One region of the Serratia ficaria genome, then DNA from elsewhere that is predicted to be linked to it. Evidence: predicted binding sites of a transcription regulator. Region 1 holds the regulator's gene; each other region holds the start of a gene.
The links. Region 1 encodes Fur, which represses iron uptake genes when iron is present. Its sites were predicted from a motif close to ATAATAATGAGAACNACTATCAA; they were not measured.

Region 1 (10,078 bases):
CTGACGCTGCTCGACGACCTGCAGCTGGAGAAAGTCATCGTCATCGGCCATTCGATGGGCGGCAAAGCGGCGATGGCGCTGACCGCCATTGCGCCGGAGCGCATCGACAAGCTGATCGTCATCGACGTGGCGCCGGTGGATTACCGCACCCGCCGCCACGATGAGATTTTCGCCGCGCTGAAGGCCGTGAGCGCCGCCGGCATTACCCAGCGCCAACAGGCCGCCCAGCTGATGCGCGATTATCTGCAGGAAGAAGGGGTGATCCAGTTTCTGCTGAAATCCTTCCACAACGGCGAATGGCGTTTCAACCTGCCGGTGTTGATCGCGCAGTACGAAAACGTCACCGGCTGGCAGGAGGTGCCCGCCTGGCCGCACCCGACGCTGTTCATCCGCGGCGGGCTGTCGCCCTACGTGCAGGACGGTTACCGCGCCGACATCGCGCGCCAGTTCCCGCTGGCCCGCGCGCACGTGGTGGCGGGAACCGGGCACTGGGTGCACGCCGAAAAACCGGAAGCGGTGCTGCGCGCCATCCACCGTTTTCTCGGCGAAGCCTGACAAACGCCCGTCGCTGGCGAAAAAACGCGCTAAAGATAACGGCTTAGCGCGCTTTCGGCTCAGTTAAGCATTGTCGTTGCTCTATCTGCTGGGGTAATATGGCGCGCTATAATTTTGCCGCCCTGCCCAGCGTGTTCGCTAACGCCAGTCCGGGGGTGAATTTGGGTTAGGGTTTATTGGCCCGAAGTGTGTTAACCGAATCGTCCGGAAGCGTGTAAAACGCTTTTTGATGCAAACTTCCTTGCAGTACCGCTACCTATGGCAAAAGAACAAACGGATCGCACGACGCTGGATCTGTTCGCAGATGAACGCCGTCCGGGGCGCCCGAAAACCAACCCGCTATCCCGCGATGAACAGCTTAGAATCAATAAGCGCAATCAGCTGCGGCGCGATAAAGTACGTGGATTGCGGCGCGTGGAGTTGAAAATCAACGCGGATGCGGTGGACGCCCTGAACAAACTGGCGGAACAGCGCAATATCAGCCGCAGCGAGCTCATTGAGCAAATGCTGCTGGCGCAGCTGGCGGAAGAACAGCCAGAACATTGATCTCTTCGGCCGCACATGCGGCGCGGCGTTAAGGATGACGCCGGATCAACACCGTTTTACTCTCCTCCGGCATCGCATAAATGCGATAAAACCCCGGGGTAAATTTCTGGCATGATAGGCGTTTACCGGCAAGAGACCGCGCCCACACGGCGCCCGCCACTGCGGCGGCCGGCTTTTGCCATGGCATCATTTTAATCGGTGTTAGCGGGGTCAGCACTAACATCGTGTAATGCAATTAATTGAATTTAAAGGTTATACGCGATATGGCTACTGTAGGCATTTTCTTTGGCAGCGACACTGGCAATACCGAAAACATTGCCAAAATGATCCAGAAAATTCTCCAGAAACAGTTTGGCGACGAGGTGTCTGAAGTGCACGACATCGCCAAAAGCAGCAAAGAGGATCTGGAAGGTTTCGATATCCTGCTGCTGGGTATCCCAACCTGGTACTACGGTGAAGCGCAGTGCGACTGGGATGACTTTTTCCCGACGCTGGAAGAAGTCGACTTCAACGGCAAGCTGGTTGCGCTGTTCGGCTGCGGCGACCAGGAAGACTACGCGGAATACTTCTGTGATGCGATGGGCACCATCCGCGACATCATCGAACCCCACGGCGCCGCCATCGTCGGCCACTGGCCAACCAAGGGCTACCATTTCGAAGCGTCCAAGGGCCTGGCGGACGACGACCACTTCATCGGCCTGGCTATCGACGAAGATCGCCAACCGGAGCTGACCAACGAACGTGTCGAAGCCTGGGTCAAACAGATCGTCGAAGAACTGAGCCTGGCCGACATCGTCGGCTGAGGCCATTGTTGCCTAAAGGTTGAACAAAGGCCCTGCAAAGTGCATAGTGTGGCCAGCAGGGCCGTCATCGGCAGCATGGATTGCTGCAATAGAAGCTACATATTGGTAACTTCCCACATCGTCACGGTAGACTGAGATATCGGTTTATCCCATCCATCAAGGCGTTGCATGTGTACCATGCAATAGTGCAATTATATCTTTGTTAACAACCGGCGGTTTCCATTTAGGGCAACCGGTTCTATAATGAGACGCAATTAACTCTTTGTGCCGACCGATGCCACAGGCGAGAACGCCTCAACTTGATTAGCATAGTAACAGGACTGAATCCGCATGACTGACAACAACACCGCATTGAAGAAGGCCGGCTTAAAAGTCACGCTTCCGCGACTCAAAATCCTGGAAGTACTGCAAAATCCGGAATGCCATCACGTCAGTGCGGAAGATTTGTATAAAAAACTGATAGATATGGGCGAAGAAATCGGACTGGCGACGGTTTACCGCGTGCTGAACCAGTTTGATGATGCGGGCATTGTGACTCGTCACAATTTCGAAGGCGGCAAGTCCGTATTCGAACTGACCCAGCAGCACCACCACGATCACCTGATCTGCCTGGACTGCGGCAAAGTGATCGAATTCAGAGATGAATCGATCGAAGCGCGTCAGCGCGACATCGCCAAGCAACACGGCATCAAACTCACCAACCACAGCCTGTACCTGTACGGCCACTGTGAAACCGGTGACTGCCGCGAAGACGATACGCTGCACGACGCCAAGTAATCCTCCGGGATTGAACAACCGCCTCAGGGCGGTTTTTTTGTGCCCGTCGCCGGCGGGAAAAAAAGCCCCGGCAGCGCCGGGGAAGGTTCACTTGACGAAATACCACAATTGCAGCGGCGTAACTCCACCGACTTCTCTCACTTCACCCTCGGCCCGCCGCCGACACGCAGCGGGCCGCATCAGCCGGCTTAAACCTTCTCGGCGCGGCTGTAACGCTTGCCGTCCGGGCTGACCGCACGCACCAGCACCTCGCCGGAGACCGCCGGCCCGGCGTTGGCGTCATAGCGCTGCCATTGCTTACCGCCGTCGGTGGAGTACTCGATGCCCAGCCCCGGCAGAGAGATATTCGCCTCCAGCTTGCCGCCGGTGACGCGCGCGCCCGGCACCGGCAGGCGATAGCTGACGCCGCCCTTGTCCAGCTTGGCCAGCTCGCGCTGGCCGAGCAGGTTGGCGAAGCGCAGCCAGTCCTGATCCAGAGCCTTGCCGTCGACAAAGTGCGTTTTCCCGCCCCGGTACTCGCGGCCGGCCCGGTAATCCTGCTCCCAGGAGGCGCGATGCCAGGCGCGTTCGGCTACCGACAGCGAACGCGGGAAGATCATGTATTCCATTTGCGGGTCGGTGCGCTGGGTTTCGCTCCACAGCTGGGCGGAGATGCCGTAGGCGCCCGGCCAGGGTTTGTCGCTTCTGGCGGTGAAGCGATTGCCGTCGCGGTCCACCGAGGTTTCGGCGTTCTGCGGCAGGTTGTCCGGCGCGAAGCTGAACATCTTCCGTTCGTCGCTGAAGCGGGTGCCCCAGTAATAACCGCGCTCGTCCGGATTCACCTCGTAAGGGAAGTCCATATAAACGTAATCCGGGTTGGAGATGATCACCTCGTAGCCCTTGTTCGCCCAGTCATTGGCGCTGTCGAAACCGCCCCAGTACAGGGTGTCCCAGAAGTTCACGCCCACGCGCGGCGTGGCGAACGCGCCGGCGTCCTGCGCATCTTTCAGGCCATCCTGCCAGGCCTGCATTCTGCCGATGCCGTGCGCCTTCACCAGTTGGCTGACCTCCAGCCCGAAGTAGCTCGGCAGATGCGCCATATCGGCCACCTTGCCGTCTTCGATCATCGCCTGGCACACCCGGGATTTCGCCCAGGGCTTGTCTTCCTTGCTCTGGTCGATTATGCCCTTGCCCGCTTCAGGTTTCAGGCGATCGGTATACCCCGCCCCCAGGCGAATATTTTTCGCTTCGTCACCGCCGAAATGCCAGGTGTTCAACGGCTGGCCGGCCTCTCGATGCATTTGGGCAATCTCGCCGATCACCTTGTCGACAAAGCGTTTGGAGGAGTCCAGGCACGGGTTCAGATAGCTCTGGCGGTTGAAGTACTGCACCGAAGTCGTGTTGGAAGTATCGGTCGGATCGACCAGGCGGAACTCGTTGGCCTCGCGCTCTTTGCCCGCCGCATGCAGTTTTTTGTAACGCGCCTCCATGGAAACCACCGCCGCGCGCGCGTGCGCCGGCATGTCGATTTCCGGGATCACCTCAATCTGGCGCGCCTGCGCGTATTTGACGATGTCGATATAGTCCTGCCGGGAGAAGAAGCCGCCGTATGCCTCCGGCCCCTGGCCATACTGCGGCAGCAGGCAGGCGGTTTCGCTCAGGTCGTGGCAGCGCCGGCCCCCGACGTCGGTCAGTTCAGGCAGGCCCGGGATTTCGATGCGCCAGCCTTCGTCGTCGCTCAGGTGGAAGTGGAATTTATTCAGCTTGTAGGCCGCCATCTGATCCAGCAGGCGCAGCACCGCGTCTTTATGATGGAAGTTGCGCGCCACGTCGAGAAAGATGCCGCGATACGGGAAACGCGGCGCGTCTTTGGCGTCCAACGTGGCGATGTCGCTGCCGCCATCGCTCGGCACCAGCGACAGGATCGACTGCAGCCCGTTGAATACCCCCGCCTGATCGAAGCCGATCACGCGCGCTTCCTGCCTGCCGATTTTCAGCTCATAGGCGCCCGACACCGCCAGCGGGCCTTTGAACCTGCCCGGTTGGATCGCGGTGTTGATCGGATAGCCCTGCGCGTTAGCGGCCACGCCCAGCAGCGCGAAGCGCTGGCCTACGGCCTCGGCCGCCGGTTTGGCCAGCGCGCTCAAATCCAGCGCCACGCCCTTGCTCAGGTCGACATCCTGCGGATGCACCTTCACCTCCCGCGGCGTCGGCACAATCTGGCCGCGCAGCGCGGCGGCCGGCAGGGTTTTCAGCGCGGCGTTGTTGATAAAGCGCGAAGCCGGCGTCATCAGAACGTTGTTGTCGTCCTTGGTGCGCTTCCACTGGTCGCCGGTAAAGGGCGCCACGAAGCGGCTCAGATCTTCGGTATCGGTATTGCGCAGAATTTTCGGTTTGGCGTCGCCGGACGCGGCGTACCAGCGCGGTACGAAATCGGTTTTAAACAGTTGCCAGTATTCGGCGACGATCGGGATGGTCACCGCCTGCCCTGCCGGGAAACCGCTGAACGTCGCGGTCGGCTCCAGTTTGTACAGATCGCCGGTCAGGTGCGTTATCCTGAATTGTTCGTTATCCACCTGCAGGGTTTGGCGCGCGCTGTGGAAATAAATCGCCCAGTCGCCGCCGGTGATCGCCTGGCCGTCGTTGCTCAGGGTGATCAATACCCGATTGCACGCCGCCCAGTCGGCGCCCAACGCGGCGCAGTCCAGGCCGCCGTCGGCGGCGCGGTTGTCGACCATTTTCACATTCAGCTTCAGCTGGCTCAGTTGATCCACCAGCTGCTGATTGGCCAGCGCATTCCCCGCGCCGCCAAACAGCCCAAGGGTTGCCGTCAGCGCGGCAAGCGCACTCAGTTTGAATCGGTTCATCTGCTTCATCCTTAATTGTTGTTGTCGCGGATCTCTTGCCAAATCTTGCCGCACCTGGCGTCATACGCCTGACCGTTGCCGCTGTGCACCGCCTGAAGGCAGTTCTGATAATCCATCACCCGCACCGTTTCTTTCTCGGCGAACTGCCGGTGCCGTTTCTCTTGCTTCAGCACGTTCAGCACCGCCCGGCACGACTGCAGTTTTTCCGGCGATCCCTCTGCGGTATTGATGCAGGCGCTGTAGGCCTGTTTCAGTTTGGCGTCTTCCGGCGGCGCGGCCGGTTGCGCGCAGGCGCTCAGCGCAGCGGCGGCGGCCAATATCAGCATGATTTTTTTCATCGTTATATTCCCGTTCAGTTGCCCCGGCGCAATCGCCGGGGAACGCATCAGAAAATGGTGAATGGCGCGATGACCATAAATTTGACGTCTTTCTCGTCCTGGAAGATGTTGCCGTAACCGCCGCCCCAGCTCGGGATATTGGTGTGGTTATCGTATTGGGTGTAGTGCAGCTTGAGCAGCGTGCCTTTGGCGCGCCCTTCCTGGATGGTGTACAGCGCGTCCAGGCTCCAGGCGCTCTCTTTCAGGCGCTGGCTCTGATCGTAAATCGGGTTGGTGCTCGGCTTGGCGTCCCAGGCGTAGACGTAGGAGCCGCCGACCGCCATGCCCGGCAGGTTCCAGTTGCTCAGGTCGTACATCACGCCGGCGTAGACCGCCTTCTCGCCGTTGGCGTTGAAGTCGGAGCGGTTATCCCACCACACGTCGAGGCGGCCGTTGGAAGAGGCGTAGGTCGGCGTCATGCGCTGCAGGAAGAAGCCCTGATTGCCTTCCGCCTTGACCATGGTGCCTTCCAGACGCCAGTTGAACTGACCGGTGGTATAGCCGAAGGTCAGTGCCTGCAGCCAGGCCAGGCCGTCGTAGATGCTGTTCGGATCGTTCTTGTCGCCGATGCGGTCTTCCGCACCGTAGAACTGGTAGCTGGTGGTCAGCGGATTGCCCAGCAGGTCGAATTTGTAGGATGCCTTGGTGAAATACTGATTCACATAGCCTTCCGCCTGACCAAAGGCGGCTTCCAACACCAGATCGTTTTTGAAGTCGTACTTGGCGCCCAAAGAGTGCAGATAGGAGACGCCGGTTGTTTTATCGTTTTGGCGGAAGTCATCCATCTCGATATGCCACGGCGCCTTGTATTTGTCCGCCCACATGTAGGAGAAGCTCAGAGCGCCGGCGTCGCCGTAGTCAAAGTTGGCGCCCGCCTCCGCGCCGCGATAGGTTCCCGGCATAAAGCTCCAGTGCGGGGCGATCAGCGTCTGGCCGCTGGGTTGGATGTAACCGGCGCGCGCCCAGATCGGGCCGTATTTGAATTTACCGGCGGCTTTATACAGGCTGATGCCGCCTTTATCGCCGGAATAGTCTTCGTCGTAGGTCCGGTTTTTCGAGGAAAAGGCGATTTCATTCGGGTGGCCGCTGGCGCTGGACTCGGCCAGCTCGATAGCGGTAAAGGCCCCGACGTCCAGACCGAACATGTCCCAGGCGTAGCCCGAGGCGAAGTCCAGGCTCAGGTTGGCGGTGGAGTGCGACAGGTTGGTGGTGTATTTATTGTAATCGTCGCTGGTCGGGTCGAGATCTTTGCGGTCACGCTCACGTTGCCAGTAATAAATGCCGCCGGTCAGCGTGGAATCATCGATAAACCCTGCGGCTTTCGCCCCAGGGGCCATGGCAAACCCTGTTCCCAACAGCGCGCCCGCGACAGCGAGCGCCAGCGTTTTACGCTGAGCACCGTGCGTACCCATATGAAATTCCTCTTTGACTTAACTTTAAAAGTTGCAGCCGCCTGTGTTTACCACTGCCCTGCGCGACCGCTAATAAAAAACCCAACCGGGTAAAAAATATCGCCGCAGGGTTGAATCCCCACAGCACTTATTGCTACAGACAGACTATTTTTCGCGTCGCGAATTATCAAATGAAAAATGACAGAGATTTGTCAAACTATGACAAGGAGCACATATCGATGAGATTTTGTTACGACATTGTGCAAACAGAGTGTTGAATAAAAAATTCAATAAAATCAGAATAAAAATCAATATCAGGTCAACCAAAGACGATTAATGGTTTCAGCCCGTTAAATATTGTCAGCCAGAAGAAAAAATATGAGAGCGCTCTCCAAATGACATTAATTCGCATCGCGAATATATAAAAAAGGATTATGCAAATCACGCCATGTATCAAGCAATTGATGATTAAAATGACGAAGGGGAATGAAGCGGCAGAAAGGAAAATAAAGCGCGAAAAACAATACCGGCTGATGAAATAAAAAAAGCGCAGCCTAAGCTGTAATGCTTGTCAGTTAGCGTTTTCTGCAGGCGTCCGTGAAATTTTCGGTCGATAAAGGGGAGATGCGCCATGAGGATCACGCGCCTCGACCGAGCAAGGGACCGTGGGCGCGGCCCCTTGCAACCCGCGCCTTTGCCCAATCAGACGGTTGGCTGTGCCAACGTTACTCGGCCCATCCTGGGCCTCGCCCCTTCGGGGCCGCTGCAAGCAGCGTTCAAATCTGTTCCTGACAGATTTGTCCTCCCTCCGTCTCAGCGCATCATGGCCGGCTACGACAGGCGTCCCTGCCTGTCTCGCCTGAAACCGCCGTCCTTGGCGGTTTCGCCTATGCGCCGCTCCTGCGTTCGGCGTCTTCAAGGGCGCCTAACATCGTGCTCATCCCATCATTTTCACTGTCTTCCATAACGCAATATCAAACGGAGGGGACAAGTTGCCCGGTGGCTGCAGATTCGGGTGTTGACCTTGGGCGCGCATCGCCGGCTGCCGAGCAAGACGGCGTTGTCAGGGGCAACCGGCCAGGGAAGGCCGGTTGAGGCGAGACTAACAGGGACGTTTGTCGTAGCCGACCCGCCCGACAACGCGGGTGCAGCGAGGACAAATCTGCCGGGAGCAGATTTGAACGCTGCTTGCAGCGGCCCCGAAGGGGCGAGGCCCAGGACGGGCCGAGTAATTCCCGCAGGGCAGACGGTGTTAAGCGAAGGCGCGGGTGGAGGGGTCGCGCCTTCGGCCCCTCCAATTGCCGTACATTGCGGTAGCAGAGAAATGCAGGGTATTTACGGCAATTCCGCCTGCACGGAGCGTACAGAAATTGGATAAAAAAATGCCAGTCAGGCTTAACTGACTGGCATTACAGCCTAAGCTGCGCTTCCATGCATTACCGGGACGACGTTAAGGCTCAGGCCCCAATTTTAGCCCAGGTGTCGCGCAGGCCGACGGTGCGGTTGAACACCAGATGCTCGGCCGAAGAGTAACGGCTGTCGGCGCAGAAATAGCCTTCGCGCTCGAACTGATAGGCTTTCTCCGGCTGCGCCGTCGCCAGGCTCGGCTCGACGAAGCCGTGCTTGATAATCAGCGATTCCGGGTTGATGGTGGCGAGGAAGTCTTCCGCCGCCGCCGGGTTCGGCACGCTGAACAGGCGATCGTACAGGCGGATCTCGGCCGGCAGCGCGTGCGCGGCGGAAACCCAGTGGATCACGCCCTTCACCTTGCGCCCGTCGGCCGGATCCTTGCTCAGCGTCTCGGCGTCGTAGCTGCAGAAGATGGTGGTGATTTCGCCTTCGGCGTCCTTTTCGACCCGCTCGGCCTTGATCACGTAGGCGTTGCGCAGGCGCACTTCCTTGCCCAGCACCAGACGCTTGTACTGCTTGTTGGCTTCTTCGCGGAAGTCGGCGCGGTCGATATAAATCTCGCGGCTGAACGGCACTTCGCGGCTGCCCATCTCCGGCTTGTTCGGGTGGTTTGGCATGGTGACCAGCTCCACGCCTTCGCGCATGTTCTCGATGACGATTTTCACCGGATCCAGCACCGCCATGGCGCGCGGGGCGTTCTCGTTCAGATCGTCGCGGATGCAGGATTCCAGCGCCACCATTTCGACGTTGTTGTCCTGCTTGGTCACGCCGATACGCTGGCAGAACTCGCGGATCGAAGCGGCGGTGTAGCCGCGGCGACGCAGGCCGGATACGGTCGGCATGCGCGGATCATCCCAGCCTTCGACAATCTTCTCGGTCACCAGCAGGTTCAGCTTGCGCTTCGACATGATGGCGTATTCAAGATTGAGGCGCGAGAACTCGTACTGGCGCGGGTGGCAAGGAATGGAGATGTTATCCAGCACCCAGTCATACAGACGGCGGTTGTCCTGGAACTCCAGGGTACACAGCGAATGGGTGATCCCTTCCAGCGCATCGGAAATGCAGTGGGTGAAATCGTACATCGGGTAGATGCACCATTTGTTGCCGGTCTGGTGGTGTTCGGCGAACTTGATGCGGTACAGCACCGGATCGCGCATCACGATAAACGGCGAAGCCATGTCGATCTTGGCGCGCAGGCAGGCGGTGCCCTCGGCGAATTCGCCGTTGCGCATTTTCTCGAACAGCGCCAGGTTTTCTTCCACGCTGCGGCCGCGGTACGGGCTGTCTTTGCCCGGCGAGGTCAGGCTGCCGCGGTATTCGCGGATCTGCTCAGGCGACAGTTCGTCGACGTAGGCCAGCCCCTTGGCGATCAG
Region 2 (10,078 bases), 1.0 Mb from region 1:
GGCGATGCGGCGGGCGATGGCGGTGAAGCTGAAACCGTCCACCAGCATGTGATGATAGCGCTGGTACCAGAACCAGCGCTGGTCCGCCAGGCGCATCAGCACGTGGCGGTACAGCGGCTTGCCGCTGCCGGCGCGCAGTTCGCCGGCCAGGTCGATATCCATCAGCGCCCGCGCGGCGGCTTCGGCGTCCGGCGAGTCCGCCAGATCGACGAACTCCGGTTCGCGTATCGCCAGCGATGCGTCCAGCCACTGCACCGGCACGCCGTCGCGTTCTTCAAAACGCAGCCGCAGCGTATCCACTTCGTTGAGGCCCTGGGTGATGGCCTGCAGCAGCAGAGCGGCCTCGATCGGGCCATTGAGCTCGATGCAGTGCGCAACCGCATAGGCGTTGCGATGCGGGGAAATTTGATCGGCCACCCAGATGCCGGGCTGAGCCGCCACCAACGGCATTTCACCGGCGACCGTTGGCCCGGTGGTGGAAATTGGGGTCTGTGACACTGCTGTTGCTCCCGTTATTACCTGGTGCCGATCACGCCATAGGCGATGATACCGGCCGAATATCCTGCCAATGCCGCTCCAGCCAATCGACGCATTCCGCATGCGCCGTCGGGCCGAAAGCTACCGTCCAGTGAGCGGGAATTGCGCAGAAATCCGGCCACAGGCTGTATTGTTGTTGTGCGTTGCGCAGCACCAGGCTGCGCTGTTGTCGATCATCGAACGGATTCGGTTTTTCCATCATGCGCTCCTGACGCCGTTGAACGAGCGGCGTCCGCGGGAGCGGAATAGCCGGTGGCGAAGGTCGCGGCCCACGCCGCCTGCAGCCCGTCGGTCAGGCCCCCACGCCAGCACAGGGCGTCGTGCCCGCCCTCCACCACCCGGTAATGCACCCGATGCCCGGCGTTGCTCAGCAGCGTCGCCATCTGGCCGCTGACCCTATGCACCAGCTTTTCATGCGAACCGGCCTCCATAAACACCTTCAGCGCGCCGTGGCTGCCCAACTCCCGCCGCTCTACCTGCTGCATCAGCCAGCAGGCATCCTCGGGGACGGTCGGCTGCTGCAGCATGTCGCGCCGCGGCCACCAGTAAGAACCGGACTGGCTGATCACCGCGCCGAAGCGCTGCGGCCAGCGCAGCCCGGCGTACAGTGAAGCCAGCCCGCCGAAACTCTGCCCCGCCACCACGGTGCTCGCCGGGTTGTCGCTGTGCGGCGCCCGCTCGGCCAACTGCGGCAGCAGCTCTTCCTGCACCGCCAGCCAGAAATCGTCCTTGCAGGTCAGCTCGCGCGCCCGGTGCTGCAGATCGATGATGTCGATCAGCACATACACCGCCTCCGGCAGCGCCCCCTCGCGCGTCAGCTGCATCAGCGGCTCCCATACCGGCATTTGCTGCGCCCAGAACTGACCGTCGAGCAAAATGGCCAACGGGCGTTCGCTCGGCCGGCTGTCGCCGGTGGTGTAGATCCAGACGTTGCGGCTGTTGCCCAAGCGTTCGCTGTGCCAGGTATGGCGCTGCAGACGCGCCGGCAGCGGCGGCGTACAGCGCCCGCTGGCGATTTCATACTCGTCGAACGCGCGCCATGCCGGCTGCGGCGGCGCTTCCGGCATATGCAAACCGGACAGGCAACCGCCGCCGGTACCCGGCCAGGCGCGATAGGGATTGAGCAAATCGTGGGTGGCGCTGGCGAATACCTGATGCCACCAATGGCGCACGTTGTGCATATTGGCATGCGCGTCGTCGCCCGCCAGTTCCGGCGGGCGGGCGTCGAGGGAAGGGATAAAACAGTAGCTGCCGCGCCAGTCGCCGTTCAATTCGGTTTGCCAGTACCAGACGTCGGTGCCGTCCAGACGCTGCAGACTCTGCGGCGGATTCGGCTGATGATGGTCGGTCAGGCAGTTGATGTTGATCCACACCCGCCGGTAAGCGGAGGTCAATTCGCACCCCTGGGGATCGCGCCAGAAAAAGGTGGCTCGCCACCGGCCGTTGCCCGCCGGTTCTACCCAGGGTGTGCCGCGCCGGGCCACTTTCAACCACCACCCTGGACTGCCGGCATTGCTGCTGGCCAATAACCTGCTGCTTTCTGACTGAAATTCTGTATTCACAACGCCTACCCATTTTGTAGTTGGCGGTTTAAACAAACGCCGGCCTATCCGTATCGCCAGCCACCGCCCGAACGCACTGTAGCTCGAATACTATTGATAATTATTTGCATTTGCAATAGTGTGTGAGGCTTGGAAATCGTGCTGGTATTGCGCGCAACGGACAGGGAGCGGGGATATGACACATGGCATCCCTTGCCGCAGCCGATTTTCTATTCCTGACTACACAAAAACTACAACCGCCCTTCCCCCTCTCGGCGCGGAATGGCAGCAAGGTAGGAAGCTCACATGAACAGCAAATTATCACGTTATTCTTTAGCCACGCTCATCGGCTTGGGACTGGGCGCGTCGGCGTTCGCCAACGCCGCACAGCAGGCCGACACCACCGCCACGGAAGAAAACGCCAGCGCCGCCGATAAAAAGCAGCCGGCGGAAGACACCATCGTGGTCACCGCCGCCCGGCAGAACCTGCAGGCGCCGGGGGTGTCCACCATCACCGCCGACGAAATCAAAAAACGCCCGCCGGCGCGTGACATCAACGAACTGATCCGCACCATGCCCGGGGTCAACCTGACCGGCAACTCCACCAGCGGCCAGCGCGGCAACAACCGCCAGATCGACATCCGCGGCATGGGGCCGGAAAACACCCTGATCCTGATCGACGGCAAGCCGGCCACCAGCCGCAACTCGGTGCGCCAGGGCTGGCGCGGCGAGCGCGATACCCGCGGCGATACCGCCTGGGTGCCGCCGGAAATGATCGAACGCATCGAAGTGCTGCGCGGCCCGGCCGCGGCGCGCTACGGCAACGGCGCCGCCGGCGGCGTGGTCAACATCATCACCAAAAAGGCCGGCCAGGATCTGCACGGCTCGTTGAACACCTATTTCAACGTGCCGCAGCACAAGCAGGAAGGCTCCACCAAGCGCACCGACTTCAGCCTGTCCGGCCCGCTGAGCGATCGGCTGAGCTTCCGCCTGTTCGGCGGCTACAGCAAAACGCAGGCCGACGCCTGGGACATCAACGAATCCCACAAGTCTGAGCGCGTAGGCGCCTATGCCAACAGCATTCCCGCCGGCCGCGAAGGCGTGGTCGACAAAAACATCGACGCGATGCTGCACTGGGACTTCGCCCACCTGCAGTCGTTGGAATTCGAGTACTCCTATGGCCGCCAGGGCAACCTGTACGCCGGCGATACCCAGAACACCAACACCAATGCGCTGGTGCAGAGCAACTACGGTAAAGAGACCAACCGCATCTACCGCGAAACCTTCGGTCTGAACCACCGCGGCGCCTGGGACAACGGCGTCAGCACCAACAACTACATTCAGTTCGAGCGCACCCGCAACACCCGCCTGAACGAAGGGCTGGCCGGCGGTACCGAGGGCATCTTCGACACCAAAAACAGCGGCTTCGGCACCACCAAGCTGGACGACTTCCTGGCGCACAGCGAAGTCAGCGTACCGTTTGAATTCGGGGTGGCGCAAACCGCCACCCTGGGCACCGAGTGGAACCAACAGCGGATGAAAGATGGCACCTCAACCAGCCAGACGCTGATGGGCGGCACCATTCCGGGCACGGATACCGGCACCCGCAGCCCTTACGCTTCCGCGCATATCTTCTCGCTGTTCGCCGAAGACAATATCGAGCTGACCGACAGCACCATGCTGACGCCGGGCCTGCGTTACGATCTGCACTCCGAGGCCGGCAACAACTGGAGCCCGGCGCTGAACCTGTCGCAGGAGCTGGGCGACAACTTCACGCTGAAAATGGGCATCGCCCGCGCCTACAAGGCGCCGACCCTGTTCCAGACCAACCAAAACTATTTGCTGTACAGCAAAGGGCAAGGTTGCGCGTCCAGCGATACCACAAATGGCTGCTACCTGCTCGGCAACGACGATCTGAAGGCGGAAACCAGCGTCAACAAAGAGATCGGCCTGGAGTTCCACAATGAAGGTTGGCTGGCCGGAGTGACCTACTTCCGCAACGATTACCGCAACAAGATCGAAGCGGGCAACTCGCGCATCGCCACCAGCAGCACCGGGACGGCGGTTTATCAGTGGGAAAACGTACCGAAAGCGGTGGTTCAGGGCCTGGAAGGCACGCTGAACGTGCCGGTCAGTGAAACCGTGGCCTGGAGCAACAACGCCACCTACATGATCGAGAACAAGAACAAGAGCACCGGCGACTACCTGTCGGTGATCCCGAAGTTCACCATCAACTCGACCCTGAGCTGGCAGGCCACCCAGGACCTGTCGATGCAGTCGACCCTGACCTGGTACGGCCGTCAGAAGCCGAAGAAGTACAACTACCAGGGTAAACCGGCGACCGGCGGCGAAACGCGCGAAGTCAGCCCTTACGCCATCGTCGGCGCCAGCGCCACCTATGACGTGACCAAAAACGTCAGCGTCACCGCCGGCATCGACAACCTGTTCGACAAACGCCAGTTCCGCGCCGGCAACGCGCAGAACGTCGGCGATCCGACCACCGGCGCCATCAACATAGCCGGCGCCGGCGCGGCGACCTACAACGAACCGGGCCGCACCTACTACATGAGCATCAATACGCACTTCTGATCCTCATGAACCCATGAAAAGGGGCGCCGCGGCGCCCCTTTTTACATTGCCAATCCCGGTTATTTATCCTGCAGTTGAATGCGCACCACGCTCTCCGGCTTGCCGGCCTTGGTGCCGGCGCCGTCGTTCTTCACCGTCACGAACAGCGCATTGCCGTGCGGGTCCAGCGCCAGGCTGTTCGGGTGCGGCGGCAGATCCACCGTTTGCAGACGCTTGAGCGTTTTGGCGTCGAATACCGTCAACGTCCCCGCACCATGCTCGACGCGTACCCCTTTGCGGTTGGCGACGTACAGCCGCTGGCTGCGATCGTCGAGCAACAGGCCGATCGGCACTTCATCCGTCAGCTCGCTGGCCAGCACCTTGCCGCTGTCCGCATCCAACGCGAACACCCGGTGCCCGCTGCTGCGCTTCACGTAGTCGCGGCCCAAATGGTGATTGCGGTAGCCGTCGCGGTCGATACCCTGATCCACCCCCAGCAGGCGGTTGCTCACCGGGTCATACACCAGGTTCAGCAGTTGGTCCGCCTGTACCTCATGGGTGGCGGCGATCTCCAGCGTATCGGCATTCAGCGTAATCAGCTGCCCCTGCATGTTGGAAACGAACACCCGACGCCCTTTTTCATCCAGCGTGATGCCGACCGCGTTGTAGCCGAAGCCGGGGATCACCTTCTCCAGCTTGCCGGCGCGGGTATCCACCACGTACAGCACGCTGTCGACGCCGAAGCCCAGCCCCGGCAAGAACAGCCGGCCGGTGTGCGAGTCATACTTTATCTCGCGGATGCGGTATTGATAGTCTTCGGTGATTTTGAATTTCTTCAGCTCTGCCAGCAGAAAATCCAGCCGTTTGCCGCTGATGCCCGCCTGCTTGTAAGCCTGCTCGAGCACCACCTTGTCCAACAGTTTGATGCTGCCCAGCGCATGATTGGTGGCGGTATCCACCACCCCGACTTCACCGTTGAAACCCTGGGTCAGGTACAGCCGGTTGCCGGCATCGTCCAGCGCCACGCCGAAGCCTTTGACCTTCAGCGGGATCTCCGCCTTCACCGCCAGCGTATTGGGATCCAGCCGCAGCACGCGCGAGCGCGCCTCTTCCTTCCAGTCGGGCGCGCTGACGAACAGCGCCCGCTGCGTTGGGCTGTAGGCCATTTCCACCACCGCCGACGACAGCGCCTGGCGTTTGATATCCTGCGGCCCGATGCCGGCGTCGTCCGCCTGCGCCACGCCGGCGACCACCAGCGAAGCCGCCACCAGCAGCGACAGTAACGCGCGGGGAGTTGCTATTGTTCCAGACATCCATCTATCTCCTTGAAAATCATGCTTTCGGTTAGAGTGAAACAACGTCATGCCTGCGGCGCGGACGGCAGGGCCGCCACAGCGATATCGCCAGCCGTAGGCTGGGCAAAATGGGTAAAGACGTGCTGAACGGTGTCGGCGATCAAATTGGCCTGCTCGGCGCTGTAGTGATCCTGACGGTAGGTCATCATCACCCGCAGGGATTTCACCCCGGCCAAATCTTCCTCCATCACCTCGAACTGCAGGCCGAGCAACGACTCGGCTTTTTCCGGTTCCACCTGGCGGTAGGCGACCGTGCCGCCGTCCTGCAGCCGGAATTCGCCGTTCAGCTTGATGCGGCTGTGGATCTGGATAAACACCTCGAACATGTGGTTCTTGCGGTCGGCATCCACGCCGAACAGCCCTTCCTCCACCAGATCGATGGGGATATCGCTGTAAGGCAACGAGCCGTTGATGGTGTTTTTGACCTGCTCGATCAGCCCCGCCACCGTCAGCTCATCGCCGAAGCGCAGCCGATGCACCACCACGGTGGTGAAGTAGCCGACGGTGTCGAAGAACTCGGCGTCGTTGCGGCCGGAGGTGGAGGTGCCCACCAGCAGATCCGCCGGGCCGCCCAGCAGGCGCAGCGCCGAGGTGATGCCGGCGTAGACCACGTTGAACAACGAGGCGCTGTTGCGGCGCGACAGCCGGTACAGGCCCGCCGCCACCGCGGGCTCGACCTCGAACTCCAGCCAGCCGCCGTTGACGTCCGCCGGCGCCGGCACCGCCGGATGGGTGGAAGGCTCTTGTCGGAAGATGGGCAACCCGACCGGCGCGCCGCGCAGGTTATCCAGCCAGTAATCCAGATGCCGCCTCTGCACGCCGGACGCCCGCTGCTGCCGGGCGAAGGTATGAAACTGCGGCGGCCGGCCGGCCCACTGCGGCGCCTGCCCCGCCACCCGATGGCGATAGGCGATCCCCAGCTCGTCCATCATCAGATTGAGCGACCACTCATCCAGCACCACGTGATGGAACAGCAGCGAGAGCAGCTGCTGGCCGTTTTCCGCATCGCGCAACAGGGTGACGCGCAGCGGCAGCTCGGCGCTCAGGTCGAAACGGTGCTGGCCCGCATGAGCCAGCAAGGCGCCGGCATCGCCGGCCGGGGTTTCATGGGAGAAGCGGAACCAGCCGTAGTCCGGCAATTCGGCCGCCGGCACCACCTGCTGGCGCACCTCGCCCTGACGCTCGACAAACCGTGAACGCAATGCGCTATGGCGCGTCATGACGTCGATAAACGCCTGACGCAGCGCCGTTTCATCCACCGGGTCAAAGAAACGGAGGGAGAACGGCAGGTTAAAGATCTCATCGTGGCCGAAGGCTTCATACACCTTCCACAGCGACTCCTGCGCCAGCGACAGCGGCGCCTGAACCGCTTCGTCGGCCCCGGCCCCGGCCGCCGCCGTTGTCGGCAGCGCCGTCGCCTGACGTTTGGCGTAACCCGACAGCCCGCGCGCCGTCGGGTGGCTGAACAGATCGTTAATATTGAGTTCCAACTGATGCAGGCTCAGCAATCTGCCGATGACCCGGGTGGCGACCAGCGAATGGCCGCCGCGGTCGAAGAAGTCCTCATCAGCGGTCATTTCGGGCGCCGCCAGCGCCTCGCGGAACTCGCTCAGGATCAATTGGGCAATGTCGTCATCGCCGGCATAATCCGTCGCAGGGGCCTGGCCGGCCGCCGGATCGGCGTCTGCGATCGATGCCGTGATGACCCGCTGCCCCGCCAGGAAGGCGACAAACTGCTCCAGCAGGAAGGGCGCGGCGTGCGGAGATAGGCGCGGATCCGCCACCAGCTCCAACGCCAGCGACGACGCATCCGGCAGGCTCAGCAACAGCGCCAGTTCAAACGGGGTATGCAGCGGCGGCAACAGCAGCGGTTCGGCGCCGACGCCGTCGAGCCGCAGCCCGGCGGACATATCCTCGCGCCAGCACACCAGCAGCTGCGCCAACTGCGGATCCTGCGCTTGCGGCGTCGGCCGGGCCCGTTCGGATGAAACGTCGCCCTGGCGCAGGGTCAGGCGTTTCAGCGGCGGCGTTGCTATGCCGATCTCCACCCCGGCGGTTTCGTCCGTCTCCGACTGCGGTACGCACAGCTGCACCGCCTGCCCGCCGGCCTGGGCGGCGATAAAGCGGCCGAAGCGCGCCGCCACCGCCGTCAACAGCGCCAGCGGCGTCTCGGTCGCAGGAAGCTGCGAACGCGCAATGCGGGTGACGATGCGCGATCCCGCCGGCGGCAGGCCGTTGTCCTGACGATAATCCCGCAGTTGCAGCGGCTGTCGCGCCCAGGGCAGCTTAAGATCGGCGTGTTCCGGCGGCGCGCCGGCCGCCGCCGGCATCGCAACCTGCGGTACGGCCTGCAAGTTATACAGCGCCGACAACGCGGCCGGCAGCTGCCGCCAGGGCAGCGTTTCGGCCAGGATATCGTGCATCACCGCGCCCAGCACCGCCGGACCGCGCTCGACCATCAACAGCAAGAAACGCAGCGGCGCTTCCCGATCCAGCGCCAACGGCGTCGCCTGGGTTTCCAGCACCCGGCGGATCGCCTGCGGCTCATCCGCCAGCGTCTCGATGGTGACCGGCGGCAGCGCCGAGTCGCCCGGGCGTTTATGCAGCCCGCGCTCATCGTCAAAACAATAGCGGACGTCGAGGCCGGGGGTCAGACGGATCAGCGCCTGCAGCGCACCGGCCAGGCGGCCGATATCCGCTTCGCCGTTCAACCGCCAGGCCAACGCCCGCTGCCCGTCGGCGCCGCCGCTCTGCACGTGGCCGAACCACGCCTGCTCTTCGCTTTCGCTGACCGGCAGGCTGTCGCCCGCCCCCCCCTCGCCCAGCGCCAGAAACGCCCTGTCCAGACGCCGGGCCTCTTCATCGCTCAGAATACCGTCAAAATCACCGCTCACTGCTGTATCTCCTTTTGCCCGGCGCGCCGGGGTTGCAGGGAAATCACGCCATAAAAAGGGGGGCCGGGCCCCCCAACGTGGCAATAGCCTTAGAAGTTCAGCTCAACCGCCGCGCCGATCAAACGCGAAGGCTGGACAGTCGCCGTGTAGATATCGTTGCCTCTGACCATCTCGCGGCGATCGGCATCGAACAGGTTCTTGGCGAACAGGGTGGCGCGGCCGTAGGCGAAGGTGTACGCCAGCTGGGCGTTCGCCGACCAATAGGAGCCGATGCGCCCGCGCGAATCGTTGTCGTACTGCGAGTAGTAGGAATCGGAGAACGCCACGTTGCCGCTCAGCTCCAGCCCACTGAACAGCTGGTATTTGGCGCCCACGTTGGCGGTATAGGCCGGCGCGCGCGCCAGTTCGTGCCCCTCCACGCCGCTGCCCGAGAACTTCTTGATGTCGGTTTTCAGCAGGCCGAGGTTGCCGAACAGTTCGAAGTCCCAGCGCGGCTGCCAGGTGGCGCCAATTTCCGCGCCGTAGGTCTCCACCTTGTCGGCGTTGCGGATCACGCTGGAGTTTTCACCCAGCGAGTAAGGCAGCTGCATGTCCTTGTAGTCGTTGTAGAAAACGTTGCTGGTCAGCACAACGTTGGCGTCCTTCAGGTGATGACGGCTGTACAGCTCATAGTTCCAGACATATTCGGAACCATAGGTGTAGCTGACCACCGGCGTGCCGATGGTGATACCGCCGCCGCCGGCGTTATAGCCGCGCGCCACCTTGGCGCCGTAGGTCTGGGCGTCCGTCGGTTTCCAGGCCACGTCCAGCTTCGGCAGGAACACGGTGTAGGTTTCGTCGAAGTCGATGCGCACCGCATTGCTGCCGCCGTTGCGCTGGCGGTGTTCCCGCTCCAGACGGCTGGCGGCGGTGATGTCCACCTGCGGCGTGAGGGCGTAGGTCAGCTCGGCAAAGGCCGAATGGGTGTCGGTTTTGTCCTTGAAGGCGGCGCCGCCGAAAATGTTGACGAACTCGTCCTGCTTGGCGTGGAAGTAGCGCAGCCCGGCCAGGCCATGCAGGCGGCTGTCCGCCGCGCCAAAGCGCACCAGCGGCTCCACGTGCACCTCTTTACCGTCGATTTCGGCGTACTGAATGTTGTAGGCGGTAGGGCGGTTGATATTGAAATCGGTATAAATCAGGCGGT
Region 3 (10,078 bases), 740 kb from region 1:
CAATCATCCGATTATAGTCTTCAGCGTAACCCTATAACCGGCAGGAGAAATGACATGGCGAACATCATCAGGCATTACGATCACGGGGTGGAGTGGGAAGAAGGGAACGGAGTGACTCAGGGGTACTGCGTCAACGGCGTGCTTTATATCTCGGGGCAGTTTTCCCACGATATGCAGGGCGGCTTTGTCGGCGCGGGCGATATCGACGCGCAGACCCGGCAGACGCTGGACAACCTCGACCGGGTGTTGGCGGGGCATGGCGCCGACAGGTCGAATCTGGCCTGCGTGGAAATTTACCTGACCGACGTACCGGCGCATTTCGCCCGATGCGTCGCGCTGTTCAGAGACTATGTCGGCGATCATCGCCCGGCCGGCACCCTGATCGGCGTCACCGGGCTGGCTTCGCCCGAGCAACTGGTGGAAATCAGCGCGGTGGCGCACCTGAACCGTTCGGTCTAGCGGGCGTTTTAGCGACAAGTCGCCTTCATTTTGAACAAACGCGCGCAGAGTTATTGGAGAGCGTTAGAGTTTTCGGGTTTTACCGTTGACCTGGTGGGCCGCTTCGGCTTTGATGAAGGCATGACCCACTTAGAGACGGAAGCGCCATGGAACAATTACGAGGTTTGTACCCGCCGTTAGCAGCATATGACAGCGGTTGGCTGGACACTGGGGATGGCCACCGGATCTACTGGGAGCTGAGCGGTAACCCGAACGGGAAGCCGGCGGTATTCATTCATGGCGGGCCGGGCGGCGGCATTTCCCCTTATCACCGCCAGCTGTTCGACCCCGAGCGCTACAAGGTGCTGCTGTTCGATCAGCGCGGCTGCGGCCGCTCAAAACCGCACGCCAGCCTGGACAACAACACCACCTGGCATCTGGTGCAGGATATCGAACGCCTGCGCGAGATGGCCGGGGTAGAACGATGGCTGGTGTTCGGCGGCTCCTGGGGATCCACCCTGGCGCTGGCCTATGCGCAGACGCATCCGCAGCGGGTCAGCGAAATGGTGCTGCGCGGCATCTTCACCCTGCGCAAGCAGGAGCTGAACTGGTACTACCAGGACGGCGCCTCGCGCTTCTTCCCGGAAAAATGGCAGCGGGTGCTGTCGATTCTGTCCGCGGAGGAGCGCAAGGACGTGATTGCCGCCTATCGCCGGCGGTTGACCGCGGAAGATCTGCAGGTGCAGCTGGAAGCGGCGAAGCTGTGGAGCGTATGGGAAGGGGAAACCGTGACCCTGTTGCCGAGCACCGAATCCGCCTCGTTTGGCGAGGACGATTTCGCGCTGGCGTTCGCCCGCATCGAAAACCACTATTTTACCCACCAGGGCTTCCTGGACAGCGACGACCAGCTGCTGCGCAACGTGCCGCTGATCCGCCATATTCCGGCGGTGATCATCCATGGCCGCTATGATATGGCCTGTCAGGTGCAAAACGCCTGGGATTTGGCTCAGGCCTGGCCGGAAGCCGAGCTGCACATCGTGGAGGGGGCGGGGCACTCGTTCGACGAGCCCGGCATTTTGCACCAGCTGATGCTGGCCACCGACAGGTTCGCCGGCAGGTAACGCGCAGGGCCCGCCATAGCGGCGGGCTTTTTTATCTGGATTTGGGTTCGTAAGGCAGGCGCGAAAACTTGTGCGATTCTACGCGGTAGTGCGCCACGCGCTCGCGGAAGTAATCACGCAGATATTCCGGCTGTTCGCGCTCCACCACTTCCGGGATCACCGGCATGTTGTAACGCTCTTTGAACGCCACGCCAGAGGCGGCGAGATCCACGTTCACCTTGTCCATCTCTTCTTTGGACAGCTCTGCCAGATTGTAACCCATCTTCTGCTCCTTACCGTTGCCGCATTGAATCTGCGCAGAAGGTAATGCACCCGGCGGCGCTTGGCAAGCCCATTGCGCCGGTGAAATAACCGCTCGGCGGGGGCAAGGTTATTTCTTGCCGAAAGGGTAATGCAATGTGTTTATTTTCTTAAATAAGAACGATTCGCTTTTTGAGCGACCCTGTAGATGTAAATAGTTATCATAATAATTTAAACAATCAACTCAATGATATTTTATCTTGTTGTTTTTATTTATATTTTAAATAATTAAAGATTTAATGTAAATCAGGTGTTTTTATTTTTAATTACCCAAGGCATAATGCGCGAAATTAAATTCACGACCTGCAAAATAAAAGGAATCATTATGCTGACGCAAGAAATGACCAAGAAGCTGAATGAGCAACTGAATCTGGAGTTCTACTCCGCCAACATGTACCTGCAAATGAGCGCATGGTGCAGCGATAAAGGCTTTGAAGGCGCCGCCGCATTTCTTAAGGAGCATTCTCAGGAAGAGATGCAGCACATGCAGCGTCTGTTCGATTACCTGAGCGATACCGGCGCTCTGCCGCTGCTGGGCACCATCGCCGCGCCGCCGGTTGAGTTCGAATCCCTGGCCGACGTATTCCAGCAGACTTACGAACACGAACAGCTGATCACCCGTCAGATCAACGAACTGGCGCATGCGGCCATGACGGCGCACGACTATTCCACCTTCAACTTCCTGCAGTGGTACGTTGCCGAGCAACACGAAGAAGAGAAGCTGTTCAAATCCGTATTGGACAAGCTGGCGCTGGTGGGCACCAGCGGCAAAGGCCTGTTCTTCATCGACAAGGATTTGAAGAAAATGGGCGCCGCCGAGAACGGCAACGGCCAGGCCTGATAACGGGTGCAGAAAACCGCGCGCCGGGCCGCTGCCTGACGCGCGGTTTTTTTATGCCCTACGTTTGTGCGGCTATGCAGCGATACGTGCTGCCGGATCGCAAAATGCCAGTGATGCGCTCGACTTGCCGCGGGGCGATCGTTATCATTTACCGCGATACGCTACAGGGATGGTAGAGATTCAAAACAGCGGGTTAGCTGATTAACCCCTTATTCTGTTTACCCGTGGCGCAATCATTTGCGGTGGGTTGGGGCCGCTGATTCATCGCCTTGGCTGATGGCCTAACCCATATCACCCTCGTTCCTCGCTTTAAGGGATACCACTGTGATCGGTAAAATTCGTTCCTCATATCGCCTGCTTTCCACCCTTTTCGTGCTGTTTATCGGCCTTTCTTCGCAGCAGGCGCTGGCGCATGCCCACCTGAAAGTTGTCACCCCGGCGGCCGACGCCAGCGTGAGCCCGGCACCGAAAGCGCTGACGCTCAATTTCTCCGAAGGCATCGAGCCTAACTTCAGCGGCGTCAAGATCACCGGCCCGGACAACGCCGCGGTGAAAACCGGCAAGTTGAAACTCGATCCGAACAACAATACCCAGGTTAATCTGCCGATCGAAGGCGAGCTTGGCGCCGGCAAATATAACGTCAGCTGGCACGTGGTTTCGGTCGACGGCCATAAAACCAAAGGCCAGTACAGCTTCACCGTCAACTGATCAATGAGTCTGGCGACCCTGTTCGTTCTGTGTCGCTTGGCGCACTTTGCGGCGGTGATGCTGATGTTTGGCGTCAGCCTGTTCACCGCCTTACTGTCGCCGCAGCGCCTTTCTCCGTATCTCACCCGTGACGTGCGTCCTTTGCTGGTCTCTTGCACCTGGCTCGCCGGGCTTTCCGCCGTGGCGCTGCTGGCGGTACAGGCCGGGCAAATGGGCGATGGCTGGGAGGATACCTGGCGGCTGGAGGTGTGGTGGGCGGTGCTCGGCACGACCTTCGGCGAAGTGTGGCGCTGGCATTTGGGCCTTGCGCTGCTGGCGCTGCTGAGCCTGCTGCTGCCGGAGGCGAGGCGCATTCAAGCGCTGGCGCTGTGCTCTACGCTGCTGCTGGTGAGCATGGCGTTTATCGGCCATGCGGCGATGCACCAAGGCGCGCTTGGCGTACTGCATCGCGCCAACCATGCGCTGCACCTGCTGGCCGCCGGTTACTGGTTCGGCAGCCTGTTGCCGCTGCTGGTTTGCCTGCGCTACCTGCAGCAGCCGCAATGGCGCCGCGACGCCATCACCACCCTGATCCGTTTCTCGCGCTGGGGCCACCTGGCGGTGGCGGCGGTGATCGTCACCGGGGCGGTCAACAGCCTGATCATTCTCGGCAGCTGGCCGCTGAACGTGGCTTCGCCGTATCAGCGTTTGCTGTTGTTCAAAACCGCGCTGGTGGCGCTGATGGTGATGGTGGCGCTGGCCAACCGTTACGCCATCGTGCCGGCGATGAGCCGCGTGCCGAAGCTGGCGCAGCGCGGGCTGGTGTTGGCCTGTTGGATTGAAGTGGGACTGGGCGGGGCGGTGCTGCTGCTGGTCAGTTTATTTGCAACCTATGCGCCGGTATAAGATTACGGCTTGCCGGATGCCGGTAAACTGCGGGAAAATCGAGTCAAATAGCAACCTGAAGGCCATCAAATGAAATCGGTATTACTTGGCATTACGCTGCTGGCAACCGCGACCGGCGCGCTGGCGGCAGACAAACTGGTTAACATCACCAAGCTGGAGTACGGCAAGCAGTGGGCGTTCACCAAAGAAGAAGTGACGCTGCAGTGCCGCAGCGGCGGCGCGCTGTTTGTGCTCAACAACAGCACCCTGATGCAGTATCCGCTCAACGACGCCGCCGAAGCGCAGGTGAAGGCGGGGCAGCAGCGCGCGCAGCCGCTGGATGTGATCCTGCTCGATGACGCCGCCAACCCCGGCCATAAAATGAACCTGGCGCCGTTCCGCGAACGCGCCGAGAAGCTGTGCGATAATTAACCGCTTGTTCGCCAACAGCTTGCCGGGATCCTGACGTTCGATACGCATTCACGCCGCATTGATTTCGTCATGAAACTATCACCCGCCCGCCCGGCCGCTGGCAAAAATAGCGCGGTAGGCTACTCTTAAAGTGCATGGCTGAACAAGCCCTGCACTAAATGCCAACTTTTAGCGCACGGCTCTCTCCCAAGAGCCATTTCCCTAGACCGAATATAGGAATCGTATTCGGTCTTTTTTTGTGTATTAAGGGGATGCCGGTAGCACTGCGCTATTATCCTTACACCGGCTTTCGGGTGATCAAGGTAAACGAGACGATGCCGACTTATGTCTAAACACTGTGTCGGCTTTCCGTCTATCCCCCCTTGCGGCGGGGCGTGATATCACAACTCAGGGCGGCGAACTGACGCGTTTGTCGCACAACCGCCATGCCATTCCTTTTATAACGGTGTGACCTCAATACACATCATCATACTCTTTGGGTTTTCTTCTCATCACGTATTGAGTGAGCGCCGTAAGTATGACGGAGTTTATAACCCAGATGAAAACAGCAAGATCGCCGAGAAAATGACTTAGCAGCAACATCGGGCTCATAAGAATGAGATAACCGATTAAACATTTCATTAAAATCCCACTATATTATTTAACTTTTCCCTTATTAACCATGTAGATAGTAGCATGCCGACCCTATGCTGAACCAGAAGGCGTAACCTATCGTTGGGGCCGATCGCCCATAGTGGCTTTCTTGCCGTTTATCCCCGATAAAATTTGCCGGAGATGATATTGATATTTGTTATGTTATATTGTAACGTTTTGTTTTTCTGGGAAGGTATAGAGGGATATACAGTGGCGAACTATTTTGGAAAAATTTCATTGGCGCTGGGCGCGCTGTTAGTCAGCGGTTACGCGCTTTCTCATGCCCATCATTCGCATGGCAAACCGATGTCGGAAGTGGAGTTGCAGGCGTCTAAGGGGGTGTTCGATGATAAGAACGTGCAGGACAGAAGCTTAACGGATTGGGATGGCGTGTGGCAGTCCGTCCATCCTTACCTGCAGAATGGCGACCTTGATCCGGTGTTTAAGCAGAAGGCGGAGAAAGAGCAGGGCAAAACGTTCGAACAGATCAAGGAGTACTACCGCAAAGGGTATGCCACCGATATTGATACCATAGGCATCGAAAACGGCGTTATGGAGTTCCACCGCGGTAATAAAGCCAGTTCCTGCCAGTACGCCTATGCCGGGCACAAGATCCTGACTTACGCCTCAGGCAAAAAAGGGGTTCGTTATCTGTTTGAATGTAAGGATGCCGGCAGCCAGGCACCTAAATACGTTCAGTTCAGCGATCACATCATCGCCCCGCGCAAGTCCGCTCACTTTCATATCTTTGTGGGCAACACATCGCAGGAAGCGCTACTGGCGGAAATGGATAACTGGCCGACGTACTATCCGTTCCAGTTGACTACCGAACAGGTGGTTGACGACATGCTGCATCACTGACAGTGACATCACCTGCAGTATTGTCGCCGGGAAGCGACAAAAGCATTTACTGTTAACCGCTTCCCGGTAGAATTTAATATGTTATTTATGTTGTGGCGAATTGCAGCCCTCAGAGGTAAGCCGAAGATAAGCACCGGCCGCCACACCATCCCATTTCAAGCCCTGGCCTTATCGCCGGGGCTTTTGTTTGTCCGGCTGTCGCCCCTGGCCAGCCCTTCCGCCGGCAAGTAGGAGGGGGCGCGGCGTGGGCGGCGATGCGCCGGGTGCCTTGAGCCTGCGGCGGACTACGCGCCGCTATTTATCTTTTCTGTTGAATTTATCTACGAAATAAAATTTAAGCAGCAGATGAATCATTCGAATAATACTGCCGATAAACACCAGGGTTATGACAAAGTTCGATAAGTTCCTCGGCGCGGCGTAGGCCTGCGGGAAAGCCACATGGGCGCCGCTGAGCAATGAGGTCGCAATTAAAAAACCCATTAAATAACAGAGAGCGCGAAAAAGTTGAAACATTCGGTCCACCGTAAAATGAAAGCATAAGTTGCGCGGAACAACTTATGCTTTTAGTCAATCAATCAGCTTAGCGGGAGCAGCTGCCGGACTTGCCGCTGTTGCAGCTGCCGTTAGACTTATTGCCGCCTTTACCCATTCCGACATTACCGCCGCCGCTGCGGCCATCCTTAAAGCATCCGCCATTGAGCGCGCCGGCGGCCATGCCAAGCGGCCCCGCCAACGATCCGCTAATGATGCCGTTAACGCAGTCAGGCGAGGTGTGCTTACCATAGAAGCCTTTGCCGTCGGCAGCCGAACCTTTCTTGCCCTGTTTGCCGGCGTTATTGACTCTACCGCAGCCGTCGCGTTTATCGGCAAAGTTGCCGGCGCCGGCGATCAGATGAAAATATTTGGCATCGATCTCTTGCATAAGATTCCCTCTTTATCGATCAGATTAAGTTGAATGGCATTAAGCTTGCGCAAGCAGTTTGTTTTAACAGAAAAACGGCGGGCAGTAATTATCGATTCGCATAACAAACAGAAACTATTTTTACGGTATTTAATTGCGTGATGAGAAGGCGGGGGTTTATTAATTTTAAAGCCGGATCTGGCGTTAATGTATTTAAAAGGGCTACTTATGCGGAGGCGTTAATTATTTAACTGCAGCTCTAAGGTTTGCATAACCGAGCTGCAGTCTTTTGCTGGCTGCGCTGGCGCGGTGAATCAGCGGCTCGCCGCTCCGGCCCGCGCAGGGTAAGTGGCGAATAGCGCGCCGACCGCCTGCTGAATTTGCGCCTGGCTGACCGTTTTGCTGTCTGAATTCAAGGTATTGGTGGCCGAGCCGCGCCATACCAGCTGTTTTTTCTTGCTGTCCACGACGTCCACCGTCAGGGTGCCTTCGGTGTAGGTCCACAGGGTTTGGTTATAGCCGCCCCAACCGGCGTAGCCGAATCGCCCAACCATCACCGGGGAATCGTCCATCTGGACCTTATCCTGCTTCATGGTATTGCTGTAGACCAGCAGATCCGGCGTGGGGCTGGCTTTATAACCGCGCTGCTCCATCCGTTGCGCCACGGCGGCCTGAATGTACTTGCCGGTCAGCGTCTGGTATTGCCCTGCGGGGTCGGCGGCAAAACCGTAAGTGCGGTATTGCGTAAAGTTGGCGCTGTGATCGTAATCGCTGGTGACCTGCGGCTGACTGGCGCAGCCGGACAGTAAAGCCATTGAACCCGCAATGAAAAGGCAAGAAAGTGCACGCATGGCGAACCTCGTAATGATTATCAGTTTCATAAAGTTAGACCCAGAAGTCGCGGCTGGCAAATGACGCGCTCAGGCAATAAACCGTTTTTGTCATGCGCCGGCGCTATTGATGAACATCGGCGAGTTCACTCGGTGAGCGGGGTTATTTTTGATCCGTATCAGGCGTTTTGCCATCGGTTGTGGGTCCGATTTCGTACTGGTGCGCTTTGGCTGAGGCGGTGCTCTGCCAATCCGCCGGCGGATTTGGTAGTATGGTCCGACCTCAACAAACATGGATGCAGTACATTGAAAATCAAAGCGTTGTTATTCGTTGCATTGGCCGCTCTGGCCGGCTGCAGCCAGGAAGGAGCCGCTATGAATCAGCCCGCAAACAAAAACGGCGGCCATACGGAAGTGTTGCTGGTCAACAGCGCGCTGGTGGATTGCGTCGGCGTTGCCCCGATGAAGTGCATGCAGGTGCGCCATTCCGCGCAGCAGCCGTGGGAACTGTTTTATACCGGCATCGAGGGCTTCACCTTCGAGCCGGGATATCGCTACCGTCTGAAGGTGCAGGTGACCGCGCTGGAAAACGTGCCGGCCGATGCTTCCTCACTGCGCTATACCCTGATTGAGCAGTTGGAAAAGAGCAAGGCGTGATGCAGTGATCCGGCCGACGATCTGAATCGGCTAAGGGAGCCAACGTTGTCGCGCCGGTTTTTTCGCCGGGGAACTGGTCTGTTCACTGCGCTTGTTTCGATTCTGCCGTGCGCCCATCTTAAGTATATTGAGAAAATCAGGTATATTAGCCTTCGGTTTTTAGCTACCAAGAAAAAATTACTATGATTATCAAACCTAAAATTCGTGGTTTTATCTGCACTACCGCTCATCCGGCAGGCTGTGAAGCCAACGTCCGTGAGCAAATCGCCTACGTCAAATCACGCGGCGAACTGAAAAACGGGCCTAAGAAGGTGCTGGTTATTGGTGCATCCACCGGTTACGGTCTGGCCTCGCGCATCAACGCCGCGTTCGGCAGCGGTGCGGCCACCATCGGCGTATTTTTTGAGAAGCCAGGCAGCGAAGGCAAAACCGGTTCCGCCGGTTGGTACAACTCCGCCGGTTTCGACAAGGCAGCTAAAGAAGAAGGCCTGTACGCGAAAAGCATCAACGGCGACGCGTTCTCCAACGAGTGCCGTCAGAGCGTTATCGATCTGATCAAGCAGGACCTGGGCCAGATTGATCTGGTGGTTTACTCGCTGGCGTCCCCAGTGCGTAAAATGCCGGAAACCGGCGAAGTGGTGCGTTCCGCGCTGAAGCCGATCGGCGAACCCTACAAATCCGTCGCGCTGGACACCAACAAAGACCTGCTGGTTGAAGCCGTGGTCGAGCCGGCCAACGAGCAGGAAATCGCCGATACCGTCAAGGTCATGGGCGGCCAGGACTGGCAGCTGTGGATGGACGCGCTGGACGAAGCCGGCGTGCTGGCGGACCACGTTCAGTCCGTTGCTTATTCCTATATCGGCACCGATCTGACCTGGCCAATTTACTGGCACGGCACCCTGGGCAAAGCGAAGGAAGATCTGGACCGCGCGGCGCAAGCCATCGACCAGAAACTGAAGGCCAAGGGCGGCGCAGCCTACGTGGCGGTGCTGAAGTCGGTCGTGACTCAGGCGTCCTCGGCGATCCCTGTGATGCCGCTGTATATCTCCATCGTGTTCAAAATCATGAAGGAGCAGGGCATTCACGAAGGCTGCATCGAACAGATCCAGCGTCTGTTCGCCACCAAGCTGTTCAGCGGCGCGGCGCCGGATACCGACGAGAAACACCGTCTGCGTCTGGACGACTGGGAACTGCGCGACGACGTGCAGAACACCTGCCGTGAGATCTGGAAGCAGATCAACGACAACAACATCAATGAACTGACCGATTACCAGGGCTACAAGGCGGAGTTCCTGCGCCTGTTCGGTTTTGGCGTTCAGGGCGTCGATTATGAAGCCGATCTGAGCGGTGAAGCCAAGTTCGAGGTGATCGAACTGGTGTAAACCCGTCAGGGGGCGAGAAAAGGTCGGGTTATCCCGGCCTTTTTTATTGTCCGGCGCCAGGCGCGCGTCGCGGGCCTCATCGGTCCCGTAGATCGTTGACAGCAATAACT

Region 2: a site for Fur is predicted at 2,187-2,209, ahead of fes (enterochelin esterase). Genes of this name have one in related genera too.
Region 3: a site for Fur is predicted at 2,008-2,030, ahead of ftnA (non-heme ferritin). Genes of this name have one in related genera too.

Annotation. Positions count from the first base shown of each region.
Region 1 is NZ_LT906479.1:1,353,522-1,363,599, reverse strand. It holds gene ybfF (esterase) at 1-555, shown strand, start outside; gene ybfE (LexA regulated protein) at 814-1,101, shown strand; gene fldA (flavodoxin FldA) at 1,365-1,904, shown strand; gene fur (ferric iron uptake transcriptional regulator) at 2,235-2,681, shown strand; gene CKW09_RS06430 (beta-N-acetylhexosaminidase) at 2,870-5,527, opposite strand; gene chiQ (ChiQ/YbfN family lipoprotein) at 5,539-5,865, opposite strand; gene chiP (chitoporin ChiP) at 5,913-7,316, opposite strand; gene glnS (glutamine--tRNA ligase) at 8,753-10,078, opposite strand, start outside.
Region 2 is NZ_LT906479.1:327,376-337,453, reverse strand. It holds gene CKW09_RS01510 (enterobactin synthase subunit F) at 1-450, opposite strand, end outside; gene CKW09_RS01505 (MbtH family protein) at 530-736, opposite strand; gene fes (enterochelin esterase) at 711-2,099, opposite strand; gene CKW09_RS01495 (TonB-dependent siderophore receptor) at 2,385-4,667, shown strand; gene CKW09_RS01490 (YncE family protein) at 4,727-5,959, opposite strand; gene CKW09_RS01485 (condensation domain-containing protein) at 6,007-8,895, opposite strand; gene CKW09_RS01480 (TonB-dependent receptor) at 8,985-10,078, opposite strand, start outside.
Region 3 is NZ_LT906479.1:2,095,559-2,105,636, forward strand. It holds gene CKW09_RS09905 (RidA family protein) at 55-459, shown strand; gene pip (prolyl aminopeptidase) at 606-1,559, shown strand; gene CKW09_RS09915 (DNA polymerase III subunit theta) at 1,591-1,821, opposite strand; gene ftnA (non-heme ferritin) at 2,185-2,700, shown strand; gene yobA (CopC domain-containing protein YobA) at 3,025-3,408, shown strand; gene copD (copper homeostasis membrane protein CopD) at 3,412-4,293, shown strand; gene CKW09_RS09935 (YebY family protein) at 4,363-4,704, shown strand; gene zinT (metal-binding protein ZinT) at 5,548-6,198, shown strand; gene CKW09_RS09950 (hypothetical protein) at 6,779-7,120, opposite strand; gene CKW09_RS09955 (DUF4136 domain-containing protein) at 7,414-7,914, opposite strand; gene CKW09_RS09960 (DUF4377 domain-containing protein) at 8,236-8,586, shown strand; gene fabV (enoyl-ACP reductase FabV) at 8,769-9,968, shown strand.